Regions from separate parts of the Streptomyces sp. NPDC001617 genome, predicted to be linked through region 2. Evidence: riboswitches for the same ligand, from Rfam matches in the RefSeq annotation. Region 2 holds a riboswitch; the other holds the start of a gene.
The links. A riboswitch is a leader RNA that binds a small molecule or an ion and turns the genes downstream of it on or off. The one in region 2 is predicted to bind S-adenosylmethionine.
Positions count from the first base shown of each region.

Region 1 (8,080 bases), on a different contig from region 2:
GACACACACGTGGCGTTCCGCACGTACTCCCAGCACGACCTGGAGGCGGCGTTCGCGATCGGGCTGGACAGCTAGCCGCTCAAATCCCGGCCGCTCAGGTCCAGGGCGGCGATGCCCTCGGCGGTCGCCACGTAGACGCGCTTGCCGTGGACGACGGCGCTGTGGACGCCGTCCTCGGGCCCGAGGTCGCCGAGGGACAGCTTGCCGCGCTGCTTGCCGCCCCGGTCCACCACGTAGAGGGCGCCGCCCAGACGGACGTAGACGGAGTTCCCGGCGACGGTGGGATCGCTGTGGTCCGATCCGCCCGGTGAACCGTCGAAGGTCCACCGCGTCGATCCGTCCGAGGGGTCGAGGGCCGCGAGCCGGCCCTGGTCGGTGGTGACGGCGAGGTCGCCGAAGCGTACGCAGGTGAAATACCGCCGACCGCCCGCGTCGTCGCTGGCGGCGTTCCACACGGTCGTGCCGCTGAGGTTGATGCCGTGCAGCGGGAGGTCGCCGCTGGCTCCCACGAGCAGCGTGCGGCCGACCAGCGTGGGACGCCCGGCGTCGCCGCCGGTCGGGGCCGACCAGCGCCGGTTCCCGTCCTTGACGTCCAGGGCGTCGACCACGTTCCCGAAGGTGCCGACATAGGCCACACCGCCCGCCACCGTCGGCTCGCTGGTGGGCCCGAAGGTCGTCCGCGCGTACCAGCGGACGTCACCCGCCGAGGTGTAGGCCCGCACGCCGCCCGCGTCCGCCGTACCGCTCGCGACCAGCACCAGGTCACCTGCGGCCACGGGGAACTGGCTGCCGCCGGTTCCGGTGATCTTCCTGGTCCAGCGGACCTTCCCGTCCGGCCCGACCGCGCACAGCTTCGACGCCGCCTCGCCCCCGTTCTCCAGCAGGCAGTAGGCCCCGTCGGCGGTGGCCAGCGGCGGCATCACCGGCCCGCCCAGGTCGACGGACCACAGCTTCTTCCCGGTGGGGGACACGGCGTGCAGCGAACCGTCCGCGCCCCCGATGTACACCGTGTCGCCGGCGGGTGACAGCGCGACGCACGCCCCGTGCCGGCCGCCCGCCCGACCGCCGAGCCCGCCGACGCCGTACGTCCAGTCCACCCCGGCGGGCAGCGAGGCGGACGGCGACCGGGACGTGGACACGGAGGTCGCGGACGGATCGCCGGCCGTCCCCGGCCTGCCCCCGCCGCCCTGGTCCCGCAGCCACAGCCAGCCACCGGTTCCGGCTCCCGCGGCGACCACGGCCCCTCCCACCAGCACCCTCAACAGGCCGCGGCGGGAGGGTCGTTCGCCGTCGGCGACGGTGCTGTCGGTCACGTCCGCCACGGTCGCGTCGGCCGCGGTCACCCCGGTCATGGTCATCGGAGCGACGTACTCGACCCTGCTCTCCCGCTCGCCGGAGTCCCGTTCCGGAAGCCAGCGCTCAATCTCCTCGGCGGGTTCGGCCAGGGGCGACGCGGCCTTCGTGTACCAGCCGGGGCGCAGGCCCTCGCGCAGGGTGTCGGCGGTGTGCCCGGCGGTCCCGGTCAGCCGGGCCGGCGTCGGCCGGTCTGCGGGGTCGTCACGCAGACAGGACTCCACCAGCCCGCGCAGGCTCTCCGGCACTCCCGACAGGTCGAAGTCGCGGGTCAGGATGCGGAGCAGGATCACCGAGTCCTGGCCCTCGCCGAAGGGTTCGCGGCCCGCGGCGGCGTAGGCGAGGACCGCGCCGAGGGAGAAGACGTCGCTGGGCGGGCCGACCTCGGCGCCGTTGCGGATCTGCTCGGGCGAGACATAGCCGACCGAGCCGACGACCGCCCCGGTGTTGGTCAGCGCGGTCGCCTCCAGGGCCCGTACGATCCCGAAGTCGATGACCCGTGGGCCGTCCGGCGCCAGCAGGATGTTGGAGGGCTTCAGGTCCCGGTGGACCATGCCCTTGGCGTGGATCGCGGCGAGCGCCTCACCGAGGGCGCCGGCGAGCAGCCGTACCGCCGGCTCGGGCAGCGCGCCGTGGTCGAGGACGGCGTCCCGCAGGTTCGGCCCGTCCACGAACTCCGTCGCCATCCACGGCCGTTCGGCCTCGGTGTCGGCGTCGACGACCCGGGCGGTGTAGGTGCCCGCCCCGCCGATGCTCTGCGCGGCCCGCACCTCCTGCCGGAACCGGGCCCGGAAGGTGCGGTCCTCCGCGTGCTCGGCCCGCACCACCTTCACGGCCAGCCGCGGGCCGCCCCGCGCCTCGGCCAGGTACACCTCGCCCATGCCACCCGCGCCGAGCCTGCCCAGCACCTCGTACGGCCCGATCCGTCGCGGATCGTTCGCGCGCAGCGCCTCCACCCGTGCTCCCCCTGTCCAGCGTCCGGCTGCCGAGGGGGAGCGTATACGTCAGAAGGCGTACGGCGGGTCAGACCGCCGGGACGCAGCGGCCGTCCTCGGTCCGGTACCGCCACTTCGCGCCATCCGTCACCAGTTCCCCGACGGCGTTCACGAACCGCTCCACGTGCTCGTCGGGGGTGCCGGCGCCGAAGCTCACGCGGATGGCGTTGAGGGACTTCTCGCCGGGCGCCGCCTCGGGGGCACCGCACTCGCCCTGGGTCTGCGGGTCGGAGCCCAGCAGGGTCCTGACCAGCGGGTGGGCGCAGAAGAGGCCGTCGCGGACGCCGATGCCGTACTCGGCGGAGAGGGCGGCGGCGAAGTGGGAGCTGTTCCAGCCCTCGACGACGAAGGAGATCACGCCGACGCGGGGGGCGTCGTCGCCGAAGAGGGAGAGGATCCGGACCTCCGGGACCTCGGCCAGGCCCGCCCGCACCTTCTCGATCAGGTGCTGCTCGCGGGCGACGAGCGTGTCGAAGCCCGCCTCCGTCAGCGCCTTGCAGGCCGAGGCGATGGAGTAGGCGCCGATCACGTTCGGGGAGCCGGCCTCGTGCCGCGCCGCGCTCTCGTGCCACTCCACGTCCACTCCCCCGTCCTCGCGCCGGGTGACCTTGCGGCTGGCGCCGCCGCCCGCGAGGTACGGGTCGGCCGCCCGCAGCCAGTCGGCCCGTCCGGCCAGGACGCCGGAGCCGAAGGGGGCGTACAGCTTGTGGCCGGAGAAGGCGACCCAGTCGACGTCCAGGTCACGGACGGACACGGGGTGGTGCGGGGCCAGCTGGGCTGCGTCCAGGACGATCCGGGCGCCGTGCGCGTGGGCGGCGGCGGCCAGCTCACGGACCGGCCACAGCTCGCCGGTGACGTTCGAGGCGCCGGTGACGCAGACCAGGGCCGGCCCGTGGGGGTCACGGTCGGCGAGGGCGCGCTCCAGCGTCTGGACGGCCTGCCGCGGGGTGCGCGGGGCGTTGAGGTAGGTGACCCGCGCGTCCTTCCAGGGCAGCAGCGAGGCGTGGTGCTCGGTCTCGAAGACGAAGACCTGGCAGTCGGCGGGGAGCGCGGCGGCGAGGAGGTTGAGCGAGTCGGTGGTCGACCGGGTGAAGATCAGCTGGTCGTCTGCACGGCAGTCGAGGAACTCGGTGACCGTCCGGCGGGCGTTCTCGAACAGGTCGGTGGAGAGCTGGGAGAGGTAGCCGGCACCGCGGTGGACACTTCCGTAGTACGGCGCGTACGCGGCCACGTCGTCCCAGACGCGCTGCAGGGCGGGGGCGCTGGCCGCGTAGTCGAGGGCCGCGTAGGTGACTTCGCCGCCCGTGACGAGCGGGACGGTGACATCTCGGCCCAGAACGGGCAGCGGGGCGCAAATGGTCTGGGGGGCGGCAGCGGTGAAGACAGACATGGGGAACTCCCGTGAGAAGAAAGGTGAGATGGGTGTGCGGAGGCGGGGCTCGGCGCCCTATCGCATTCGCTTGCTCACGGAAGACTCCCTCGAACGACCAGGACCCCTGGTTTCGAGAGGGGCCCGCGCTTGCCGTAGACCTCACTGCCTACGGCCTGGTCTTCACCCGGGGCACCCCGCCACGGACGGAGGGTTGCCGGACAGTCGGCCGGGGCCTCATGACTGTCACTCATGACCTGATACAGGAACGTACGTGAAGTGATCGCGGTCCCGCAACTCGTGTCCGCATCACGGGACCGCACCCCATGGGGTCACGCGTTGCTGGCCGCCACCCAGCGCTCCAGCGCCCGCTTGGCCGAGCCGGAGTCGATCGACTCCTCCGCCTTGGCCATGCCGGCACGGAGCTGCTCGGCAAGTGTCCCGGGGCCCGGGTCGAGGGCCACCAGAGCCGCCGCCGCGTTCAGGAGCACGGCGTCCCGGACCGGGCCACGCTCACCGTCCAGCAGCCGCCGGGCGACCTCCGCGTTGTACGACGGGTCGGCACCCCGCAGGGCCTCGACCGGGACCAGCTCGATACCCACGTCCCTCGGGTCGAAGCTCTCCTCGGTGACCTTGCCGTCGCGGACGATCCAGACCCGGGACGTGGAAGTGGTCGTCAGCTCGTCGAAGCCGTCGTCGCCGCGGAAGACGAGGGAGGAGTTGCCGCGCTCGGCGAGGACGCCGGCGATGAGGGGCGCCAGCCGCGGGTCGGCGACGCCCACCGCCTGGGCCTTGACCTTCGCCGGGTTGGTCAGCGGGCCGAGGGCGTTGAAGGTCGTCCGGATGCCCAACTGGCCGCGTGCGGCGGCCACATGACGCAGCGCCGGGTGGAACTTGATGGCGAAGCAGAAGGTGATGCCGGCCTCTTCGGCGACCTCGGCCACCCGCTTCGGCGTCAGTGCCAGGTTGACGCCCAGCTTCTCCAGGACGTCCGAGGCGCCGGACGCCGAGGACGCGGCCCGGTTACCGTGCTTGACGACCTTCGCGCCCGTGCCGGCGATGACGATCGCCGACATCGTGGAGATGTTCACCGTCTTCGCGCCGTCGCCGCCCGTACCGACGATGTCGACGGTGCGGCCCGGCACCTCGATGACGTTCGCGTGCTCGTACATCGTCCGGACGAGGCCGGTGATCTCCTCGACCGTCTCGCCCTTGGCCCGCAGGGCCACCGCGAAGCCGGCGATCTGCGCGTCGGTCGCCTCGCCGCGCATGATCAGGTCCATCGCCCAGGCGGTGTCGTCGGCGGTGAGGTCGTGGCCGTCCAGCAGGCCGTTCAGCAGCTTGGGCCAGGAACGGCCCGCCGCGGTGTCGCCTCCAGCGGGGGTCACAGCGCTCATACGGCCGCTCCTGGGTGTCGTAGAAGAGAGTGCGCATCCGTTGTGCGCATCCCCACCCTATCCAGCTCAGAGCATGGAGAAGGGCCCCGTCCGAACACCGGACGGGGCCCTTCTGCCGCGCCGTGGCGAGCGCAGCGATCAGCAGCGATCAGTGGTGGCCGTGGCCGCTCGTGATCTCCTTGTACTCCTCGACGGTCGGCTTCGGGATCTGGGACTCCTCGCCGTAGTACGCCTCGCTGAGCTTGGCGCGCAGCTTCTGGGAGCCCTTGACCTTGCGCTCGACGCCGTTCTCGTCGACCGTCGGGCCGATCTCGGCCGGCTTGTACTGCTCGTGCGCCGTGAGGGTGTGCAGGGCCTCCTGGCTGAGCGGCTCGTGGACCTCGATGAACTCACCGTGCGGCAGGCGCTTGATGATGCCCGACTCGCGGCCGTGCAGCACCTTGTCCCTGTCCCGGCGCTGCAGGCCGAGGCAGATCCGCTTGGTGGCGACGAACACGAGCACCGGCACGAGGAAGAACGCGATCCGGACGAACCAGGTGATCGAGTTGATCGACAGGTGGAAGTGGGTGGCCCACAGGTCGTTGCCGCCACCGATCATCATCACGAAGTACCAGGAGATCCACGCGGCACCGAAGGCGGTACGCGTCGGCGCGTTGCGCGGACGGTCCAGGATGTGGTGCTCGCGCTTGTCGCCGGTGACCCAGGACTCGATGAACGGGTAGACCGCGATCGCGACCAGGACCAGCGGGAAGACCACGAGCGGGATGAACACACCCAGGACGAGCGTGTGACCCCAGACGTTGATCTCCCAGCCGGGCATCGACCGGATCAGGCCCTCGGAGAAGCCCATGTACCAGTCGGGCTGGGCGCCGGTCGACACCTGGTCCGGACGGTACGGGCCCATGGCCCAGATCGGGTTGATCGAGGCGATCGCCGCGATGGCCGCGATGACACCGAAGACCAGGAAGAAGAAGCCGCCGGCCTTCGCCATGTACACGGGCAGCAGGGGCATGCCGACGACGTTGTTGTTCGTCTTTCCGGGACCCGCGAACTGCGTGTGCTTGTGGTAGAAGACCAGGATCAGGTGGCCGACCACCAGGCCGAGCATGATGCCCGGCAGCAGCAGGATGTGGATCGAGTAGAAGCGGGCCACGAAGTCGCCGCCCGGGAACTCGCCGCCGAAGAGGAACATCGACAGGTAGGTGCCGACGATCGGCACGGACAGGACCGCGCCCTCCATGAAGCGGACACCGGTGCCGGAGAGCAGGTCGTCCGGGAGCGAGTAGCCGGTGAAGCCGGTGAACATGCCCAGGACGAACAGCAGGAAACCGAACAGCCAGTTGATCTCACGCGGCTTGCGGAACGCGCCGGTGAAGAACACGCGCATCATGTGCACGAACATGCCGGCGAGGAAGATCAGCGCCGCCCAGTGGTGGATCTGCCGGATCAGCAGACCACCGCGCACGTCGAAGGAGATGTGCAGGGTGGAGTTGAACGCCTCCGACATCATCTGGCCCTGCAGCGGGATGTAGCTGCCGTGGTACTCCACCTCGTTCATCGACGGGTGGAAGAACAGCGTCAGATACACACCCGTGAGGATGATGATGATGAAGCTGTAGAGGCAGACCTCGCCCAACATGAACGACCAGTGGTCGGGGAAGATCTTGCGCATGTTGCTCTTGGCCAGGGAGTAGATCCCCAGCCGCCCGTCGGCCCAGTCGGCGACGCGCTCGCCGGCCGGCGCTTTGCCGCGCCGTGCCTCGGTTTCGGTGTTGGTGCTCATCCGCGCTCCCAGAATGCAGGACCGACGGGCTCTTCGAAGTCGCCGAGCGCCTCGAGGTAGCCCTCGTCGTTCACGCTGATCCGCAGCTGCGGCAGAGCGTGACCGGCGGGGCCGAAGATCACCCGGGCACCGTCGGAGAGGTCGAAGGTGGACTGGTGGCAGGGGCAGAGCACGTGGTGCGTCTGCTGCTCGTACAGGGAGATCGGACAACCGACGTGGGTGCAGATCTTCGAGTAGGCCACGATGCCCTGGTAGGACCACTCGAGTTCCTGCTTGTCCTTGATGTTGTCCGGCTGGATCCGGACGATCATCAGGGCCGCCTTGGCGATCTCGGTCTGGAAGTCCTCGTCGTGCTCCTCCAGGCCCTCGGGCTTGGCGAAGGTGAGCGAGCCGACCGCGATGTCCGCGGGACGCAGCGGCAGGTTCGTGTTCATGTTGACGAGCAGCTTGCCCTTGGACCACAGCGTGTGGCGGAGCTTGGTCCCCGGCAGCGGGCCGAGGTCGCGCAGCAGCATGACGCCGGAGAGCGGGAACAGGGCCAGCGCGCCGAACATCGTGTTGCGGATCAGCTTGCGACGGCCGAGCGCGGACTCCTTGGCGCCCTGCGCGAAGTCGGCCATGACCTTGGCCTTGACCTCGGGGGACGCCTCGATCGGGTGCCGCTCGTCGGCGATCTCCACGTCGGACATCAGGGTGCGGGCCCAGTGGACCGCGCCCGCGCCGATCGCGAACAGGGCCAGACCGAGGGTCAGGCCGAGCGCGAAGTTCAGCGCGTTGATGTGCCCGATCGGGAAGACGAAGATCGCCTTGTCGTGCGGGATCGCCACGTACGAGGCGATGAAGCCGACCGTGGCCAGCATCGACACCGTGAACAGCATGGCCACCGTGCGTTCGGACCGCCGGGCGGCCGCCTCGTCGATGTCCTGGACCCGGTGCTCGTGCGGCGGCAGGCCGGGGTCGGCGAACGGGTCCTTCTCGTCCGCGACGCCTACCGCGCCGTGCGCGTCCTGCTCTGCGGGCAGGTTCTCTTCTGGAATGTCTTGGCTACTCATGACTTCTTGGCCTTTGCGGTCCGAGCGGCGACCCAGACGGCGACCGCGATCAGCGCGCCGAGTCCGAAGATCCAGGCGAACAGGCCCTCGGAGACCGGGCCGAGTCCGCCCAGCTCAAGGCCGCCGGGGCT
Region 1 is NZ_JBSFHA010000085.1:6,600-14,679, reverse strand. Features, by position in the region: gene ACWC09_RS41740 (Lrp/AsnC family transcriptional regulator) at 1-75, shown strand, start outside; gene ACWC09_RS41735 (protein kinase domain-containing protein) at 72-2,309, opposite strand; gene ACWC09_RS41730 (aminotransferase class V-fold PLP-dependent enzyme) at 2,377-3,738, opposite strand; SAM riboswitch class IV at 3,859-3,975, opposite strand; gene trpD (anthranilate phosphoribosyltransferase) at 4,050-5,114, opposite strand; gene qcrB (cytochrome bc1 complex cytochrome b subunit) at 5,263-6,897, opposite strand; gene qcrA (cytochrome bc1 complex Rieske iron-sulfur subunit) at 6,894-7,949, opposite strand; gene qcrC (cytochrome bc1 complex diheme cytochrome c subunit) at 7,946-8,080, opposite strand, start outside.
Region 1: another riboswitch for S-adenosylmethionine. It lies ahead of ACWC09_RS41730 (aminotransferase class V-fold PLP-dependent enzyme); the one in region 2 lies ahead of thrC (threonine synthase).

Region 2 (8,080 bases):
CTGGGACGCGGTCAGCGGTGAGGTCAACGCCCCCGCCCCGCACCCGGGTGTCGCCGCCGTCCGCGCCGAGCTGCCCGGATTCCTCGACCGGATCGGGGCCTGGCAGGGCACCTGGATCGAGGAGAAGGGGCGCGCGGTCGCCGTCCACACCCGCCGGGCCACCGACCCCCAGGCCGCCTTCGAGGCCCTCCGCGAACCCCTCACCGACCTCGCCACCCGGCATGGGCTGATCGTCGAGCCCGGCCGTATGGTCCTGGAGCTCCGGCCACCGGGGATGGACAAGGGCGTGGCCCTGCTGGAGTACGTCCGCGAGATCGACGCGACGGCCGTCCTCTACGCCGGCGACGACCTGGGAGATCTTCCGGCCTTCGCCGCGGTGGACAAGCTCCGCTCCGACGGCACCCCGGGCCTGCTGGTGTGCAGCGGCAGCGACGAGGTGACGGAGCTGCGGGAGCGGGCCGACCTGGTGGTGGACGGGCCGACGGGGCTGGTGCAGCTGCTGCGGGGGCTGACCGCTCAGCTGGGCTGATCGGTCACGTCGCGCAGGGCCTGCAACTGGTCCAGGAACCACTGCGCCGGCGGCAACGCGGTCGCGGCGGCCGCGAGCCGCTTCGTGCGCTCCGCCCGCTCCTCCACCGGCATGCCCAACGCCTCGTGCAGGGCCCGCGCCGTCCCGATCACGTCGTACGGGTTCACCACGATCGCGTCCTTGCCCAGCTCCTGGAACGCCCCCGCCTCCCGCGACAGCACCAGCACGCACCCCTCGTCGGAGACGACCGGCATCTCCTTCGCGACCAGGTTCATGCCGTCCCGGATCGGGTTGACCAGCGCCACGTCGGCCAGCCGGTACGCCGCCAGCGAGCGCGCGAAGTCGTCCTTGACGTGCAGTACGACCGGGGTCCAAGCCGGCGTCCCGTACTGGGAGTTGATCTCGCCCGCCAGACGCTGCACCGCCGCCGTGTAGTCCCGGTAGACGGCGAGGTCCTGGCGGGAGGGGTAGGCGAAGGCCACGTGCACGACCCGCTCGCGCCACTCCGGGTGGTCGTCGAGGAGCTGCCGGTACGCCAGCAGCCCCCGCACGATGTTCTTCGACAGCTCGGTGCGGTCCACCCGGACGATCGCCTTGCGGCCCGCGCCGATCTCCTCGCGCAGGGCCGCCATCCGCTCCTCGACGTCCGCCTCGTGCGAGCGGGCGTGCAGGAACTCGGCGTCGGCGCCGAGGCCGTGGACGCCGATGAACGTCTCGCGGGTGCGCCGCCTGCCGTCGAGCAGGTGCTCGATCGTCCGGGGGGCGCCCGACGGCCACGTGACCTCCCAGCGACAGGGGTCGAGCCCCTGCACACAGTTCTGGAACGCGGTAGCCCACCGCCAGGTCAGGAACGCCACCCGGTCCGCCCCGAGCATGCCCTCCATCAGCCGCACCTGGATGTCGTCCGGCAGCATCCGGAAGTAGTCGGGCGGCGCCCACGGCGTGTGCGAGAAGTGCCCGATCCGCAGGTCAGGCCGCAGCTCCCGCAGCATCCCGGGGACGAGGCACAGGTGGTAGTCCTGGACCAGGACCGCCGCGCCGTCGCCCGCCTCCTCCGCCAGCGCCTCCGCAAAGGCCCGGTTGTAGGTCTCGTACGACTCCCACTGCCGGCGGAACTCCGCGTCGAAGACCGGCTCCAGCGGCGTCTGGTACAGCATGTGGTGGACGAACCAGAGGACCGAGTTCGCGATGCCGTTGTACGCGTCCGCGTGCACGTCGGCCGGGATGGCGAGCATCCGCACGCCCTCCTCGCCGACCCCGCGCCGCACGGCCTCGCGGTCGCCGTCGCTCAGGGCCGAGCACACCCACAGGGCGCCCGCCTCCGGCCCGATCGCGGACAGACCGGAGACCAGCCCGCCGCCGCCGCGCTTGGCGGTCAGCGAGCCGTCCTGCTGGAGGGCGTACGAGACCGGGCCGCGGTTGGACGCGACCAGCACCTGATGGGCAGCACCGTGCGTGGAAGCCATACGCCTCAACTTAGCCCGGCCCGGAAACGCTCAAACGTTTGGTTGCGCTCTGCGGGTGCACCGTATACAGCACGTGACGCGCACCGTCAGGCGACCTTCCGCGAGGCGTACTCCGCGATCTCCGCCATCGGCGGCCGCTCCTCCGTGTCCACGGAGTAGGTACGCGGCTCGAAACCGTCATCGCCCCGTTCGAACTGGGTGAGCGAGGGACGGATGAGATGCCCGCGCGCCAGCCGCAGCTGCGCCGTGCGGTAGATCGCCGCCGACATCCGGCCCAGCGCCTGCCCGTCCTGGTGCCGGTGCTTGCGCACACCGACATCGACCTGGGCGAGCGCGTCGAGGCCGACGAGATGCAGCGCGTCGACGAGCATGCCCAGCTCGACGCCGTACCCCACCGGGAAGGGGAGCTGTTCCAGCAGGCTGCGGCGGGCCGCGTACTCGCCGCCGAGCGGCTGCACGAAACCGGCCAGCTGCGGCCAGTGCATGTTGAGGAGCGGGCGGGCCATCAGCTCGGTGACCCGGCCGCCCTGGCCGCGCGTCTTGCCGGAGGCGAGCGAGTCCAACTCAGTGCCCAGGGGACGGTCGTACATGCCCTTGACCAGATCGATCCCGGGGTCGGTGAGCAGCGGACCGACGATCCCGGAGACGAAGTCGGAGGAGAACTCCTTCAGGTCCGCGTCGATGAAGCAGACGATGTCCCCGGTCGTGACGAGCATGGAGCGCCACAGGACCTCGCCCTTGCCGGGGACCGCCGGGAGGCGGGGCAGGATGTCGTCGCGGTGGACGACCCGCGCGCCGGCCGCCGCGGCGACCTCGGACGTGCGGTCGGTGGACCCGGAGTCGACGACGACGATCTCGTCGACGAGCGGGACCTGCTGCATCAGGTCATGGCGGATGACGGCGACGATGTCGCCGACCGTCTCCTCCTCGTTGAGTGCGGGCAGGACGACGGAGACCGACTGACCGGTGCGTTGCTTCGCGGCCAGGATCTGGTGGAGCGGGCGATCGGTGACAGACCAGGAGCGGGTGCTCAGCCAGCGCTCGACTTCTTCCAGCACGTAGGCGGCTCCTCACTTTTGTCTCGCGGTTCGGACGACTATCTCAACTGTCCTGGCCTTCGGTTACAGTCTTGAACAACGACGATGACCATCGCATGTCCGAGGTCGTCGGAGGGACAACCGAATACCGCTCATCCAGAGGGGCAGAGGGATACGGCCCGATGAAGCCCCGGCAACCCTCCAGCCGGCTCTCGTAGATCAGTGTTGATCATTTCCGCGAGGCTCCCCGGCTAGGGAAGGTGCCAAATCCGTCTCACGGCGAGATGCGTCGTGAGGAAGATGAGGAGAAAGGGCCTCGCCTCACATGGCTGCGCAGACTGTTGCAAGCACCACGGACTCCACGACGACGGTCGACCTCGGTCCCGCCGCGGCGCTCTCCTGCCGCGAGTGCGGTCACCGGGTACCGCTCGGTCCGGTCTTCGCCTGCGAGGAGTGTTTCGGCCCGCTCGAGATCGCGTACGACTTCTCGGCCTACGACACCGAGGAGCTCCGCAAGCGGATCGAAGCGGGACCCGCGAACATCTGGCGCTACGCGCCGCTCCTGCCCGTCCCGGCGGACGTGGCGGACAAGCCCAACATCAACCCCGGATGGACCAAGCTCGTCAAGGCCGACAACCTCGCGCGCGAGCTGGGTGTCGACGCCGGCAAGCTCTTCGTGAAGGACGACTCCGGCAACCCGACGCACTCCTTCAAGGACCGCGTCGTCGCCCAGGCCATCGAGGCCGCCCGCGCCTTCGGCTTCACCACCCTCTCCTGCTCCTCCACCGGCAACCTCGCCGGTGCCGTGGGCGCCGCCGCCGCCCGCGCCGGCTTCCGCTCCTGCGTGTTCATCCCGCACGACCTGGAGCAGGGCAAGGTCGTCATGGCCGCGGTCTACGGCGGCGAGCTCGTCGGTATCGAGGGCAACTACGACGACGTGAACCGCTTCTGCTCCGAGCTGATCGGCGACCCGGCCGGCGAGGGCTGGGGCTTCGTCAACGTCAACCTGCGGCCGTACTACGCGGAGGGCTCCAAGACCCTGGCGTACGAGATCTGCGAGCAGCTCGGCTGGCGGCTCCCCGACCAGCTGGTCGTGCCGATCGCCTCCGGTTCGCAGCTCACGAAGATCGACAAGGGGCTGCAGGAGCTGATCAAGCTCGGGCTCGTCGAGGACAAGCCGTACAAGATCTTCGGCGCGCAGGCGGAGGGCTGCTCGCCGGTGTCGGTCGCGTACAAGGCCGGACACGACGTGGTCCGCCCGCAGAAGCCGAACACCATCGCCAAGTCGCTGGCGATCGGCAACCCGGCGGACGGCCCTTACGTCCTGGACATCGCGCGCCGTACGGGCGGCGCGGTGGAGGACGTCAACGACGAGCAGGTCGTCGACGCGATCAAGCTGCTGGCCCGGACCGAGGGCATCTTCGCCGAGACGGCGGGTGGCGTGACGGTGGGTGTCACGAAGAAGCTGATCGAGAACGGTCTCCTCGACCCGACCCTGACCACGGTCGTGCTGAACACCGGCGACGGCCTCAAGACCCTGGACGCGGTGGCCTCGGACACCGGCCTGACCGCGACCATCCGTCCGAACCTCGACTCCTTCCGAGAGGCTGGCCTCGCATCATGAGCGTCTCCGTCCGCATCCCCACCATCCTGCGCACCTACACCGGCGGCCAGGCCGAGGTGACCGCCGAGGGCGGGACCCTCGCCGAGGTCATCGCCGACCTGGAGAAGAACCACACCGGGATCGCCGCGCGCGTTCTCGACGACCAGGGCAAGCTGCGTCGGTTCGTCAACGTGTACGTCAACGACGACGATGTGCGGTTCGAGCAGGGGCTGGAGACGGCCACCCCGGACGGTGCGGGCGTGTCGATCATCCCGGCCGTCGCCGGAGGCTGACCGCGCATACCGGCCGCCCCGATTATTACCGTCGGTAACGCCGGTCACCAAGAGTTCATCGAATTGCCCCCTCCGTGAGAGAACCGGAGGGGGCAATTCTGTATGGTTGAGCACGGTACAGTTGGGGAAGCAGCTGCTTTTCGTATGCCGGACGCATATGGGTACCGGCTCCGGATGCGATGAGAAGTAGCCAAAGTGTGCACGTCTTTTGTGGCTTATGCGCCTTTTATGCGGTCCGACTTGCCCTGAATTCGGGCGAATTCTTACTACATTCCGGACCCCTTCCGTCCAGAATTCTCGTCCGATTGACCTGTTGCAGACGGCAGTTGGGCAGATACATTCAGCCGCGGTCGACGCGTTCCGGCGCACGCCCCCAAACCGTGGGGGGTGAGGTCTGACCCGGATCCGCGAAGTGCGGGTCTGTGCAAGGGCCAGTAATAGGGGAGTTAGGCATGGCTCAGGGCACCGTCAAGTGGTTCAACGCGGAGAAGGGGTACGGCTTCATCGCGGTCGACGGTGGTGCGGATGTTTTCGTCCACTACAGCGCCATCCAGATGGACGGGTACCGCACCCTGGAAGAGGGCCAGCGGGTCGATTTCGAGATCTCGCAGGGTCAGAAGGGGCCGCAGGCGGACATGGTTCGCCTGGCGACCGGCTGAAGCACGCGCCGGAGTAACAGCAGCGTCGTTCTTCGTTCTTCTTCGGAGGGCTCGTACCCCATGGGGAGTCATGGGTACGGGCCCTCCGGCATGCCCGGGGGTCCGTGGGAGACCTGGCCGATCCCCGAGAGCCGCTTGCACTCGCCTACCCCGAGTGCTAATCATTGGCGTTAGCACTCTGAAGGTGAGAGTGACAACGAAGGACCGGGTCGGTGAGGCCCGCAGGCCGGGTGGGGCAAGGAACCACAAGGCATGCGAGCCGTCCGTCGCGGGCGCGGGCGCGGTCCGAAGAATCACCCCCAGTCCTGGAGGGACCACTTCACATGGCCAAGATCATCGCGTTCGACGAGGAGGCGCGGCGCGGCCTCGAGCGCGGCATGAACCAGCTCGCGGACGCCGTGAAGGTGACGCTCGGCCCCAAGGGCCGCAACGTCGTCCTCGAGAAGAAGTGGGGCGCCCCCACGATCACCAACGATGGTGTCTCCATCGCCAAGGAGATCGAGCTCGAGGACCCGTACGAGAAGATCGGCGCCGAGCTGGTCAAGGAAGTCGCCAAGAAGACGGACGACGTCGCCGGTGACGGTACGACCACCGCGACCGTTCTCGCCCAGGCCCTCGTCAAGGAAGGCCTGCGCAACGTAGCCGCCGGCGCCAACCCGATGGCCCTCAAGCGCGGTATCGAGAAGGCCGTCGAGGCCGTCTCCGGTGCCCTGCTCGAGCAGGCGAAGGATGTCGAGACCAAGGAGCAGATCGCTTCGACGGCCTCCATCTCCGCCGCCGACACCCAGATCGGCGAGCTCATCGCCGAGGCCATGGACAAGGTCGGCAAGGAAGGCGTCATCACCGTCGAGGAGTCCCAGACCTTCGGTCTGGAGCTGGAGCTCACCGAGGGTATGCGCTTCGACAAGGGCTACATCTCGGCGTACTTCGCCACCGACATGGAGCGGATGGAGGCGTCGCTCGACGACCCGTACATCCTGATCGCCAACTCCAAGATCGGCTCCGTCAAGGACCTGCTCCCGCTCCTGGAGAAGGTCATGCAGTCGGGCAAGCCGCTGCTGATCATCGCCGAGGACGTCGAGGGCGAGGCCCTGTCGACCCTGGTCGTCAACAAGATCCGCGGCACCTTCAAGTCCGTCGCCGTCAAGGCCCCGGGCTTCGGCGACCGCCGCAAGGCCATGCTCAACGACATCGCCATCCTCACCGGCGGCGAGGTCATCTCCGAGGAGGTCGGTCTCAAGCTCGAGAACACCTCCCTGGACCTCCTGGGCAAGGCCCGCAAGGTCGTCATCACCAAGGACGAGACCACCATCGTCGACGGTGCGGGCTCCTCCGAGCAGGTCGCGGGCCGGGTCAACCAGATCCGCGCCGAGATCGAGAACAGCGACTCGGACTACGACCGCGAGAAGCTGCAGGAGCGCCTGGCGAAGCTCGCCGGCGGTGTCGCGGTCATCAAGGCCGGTGCCGCCACCGAGGTGGAGCTCAAGGAGCGCAAGCACCGCATCGAGGACGCCGTCCGCAACGCCAAGGCGGCCGTCGAGGAGGGCATCGTCGCCGGTGGTGGCGTCGCGCTCATCCAGGCCGGCAGCGTCTTCGAGAAGCTTGAGCTCGAAGGTGACGAGGCCACCGGTGCCGCGATCGTGAAGCTGGCCCTTGAGGCCCCGCTGAAGCAGATCGCCGTCAACGCCGGCCTCGAGGGCGGCGTCGTGGTGGAGAAGGTCCGCAACCTGACCCCGGGCCACGGCCTGAACGCCGCGACCGGCGAGTACGTCGACCTGATCAAGGTCGGCATCATCGACCCGGCGAAGGTGACCCGCTCTGCCCTGCAGAACGCCGCCTCCATCGCCGCGCTGTTCCTGACCACCGAGGCCGTCATCGCCGACAAGCCGGAGAAGGCCGCCGCGCCCGCCGGTGGCGGTATGCCGGGCGGTGACATGGACTTCTGATCGACCGGTTCCGGTTGATCGACGATCGGCCTCGCGGTTGATCGACGTCCTTACCGAGGGCGGCACCCCCAGCTCCTGCTGGGGGTGCCGCCCTCGGTCATGTGTTCGCAAGTCCCGTGCGGGGAAAGCCACTTGGCATGACCGACACCCCGCCCCCGCTCGTGTGGCCGAGATCCTCTCCCGCCCCTTCGGGCTCAACGGGCTCACCGTCCCCAACCGCATCGTCATGGCGCCGATGACCCGCAAGTTCTCCCCGGCCGGCGTGCCGGGCGAGGTGTCGCTGGAGTCCCTGAGCTGACCGGGTGGGGTTGCGTGGGCGGAGTCACAGAGGATCGCGGAATAGCGAGGCTCGCCGGGAGGTTGGCGCGAAGGTAGATTCCATGCGCATGCACATACCGCTCGGTCCCCTAGGAGATCCCCACGTGACCGCCACCGTCCCCGAGTCCACTTCACGCGCGGCCGAGATCCTCTCCCGCCCCACCCCGATCAACGGCCTGACCGTCCCCAACCGCATCGTCATGGCGCCGATGACCCGCAACTTCTCGCC
Region 2 is NZ_JBSFHA010000031.1:52,119-60,198, forward strand. Features, by position in the region: gene otsB (trehalose-phosphatase) at 1-529, shown strand, start outside; gene ACWC09_RS23725 (alpha,alpha-trehalose-phosphate synthase (UDP-forming)) at 517-1,995, opposite strand; gene ACWC09_RS23730 (glucosyl-3-phosphoglycerate synthase) at 2,082-3,053, opposite strand; SAM riboswitch class I at 3,182-3,339, shown strand; gene thrC (threonine synthase) at 3,358-4,656, shown strand; gene ACWC09_RS23740 (MoaD/ThiS family protein) at 4,653-4,928, shown strand; gene ACWC09_RS23745 (cold-shock protein) at 5,381-5,587, shown strand; gene groL (chaperonin GroEL) at 5,911-7,533, shown strand; gene ACWC09_RS23755 (hypothetical protein) at 7,697-7,831, shown strand; gene ACWC09_RS23760 (NADH:flavin oxidoreductase) at 7,920-8,080, shown strand, end outside.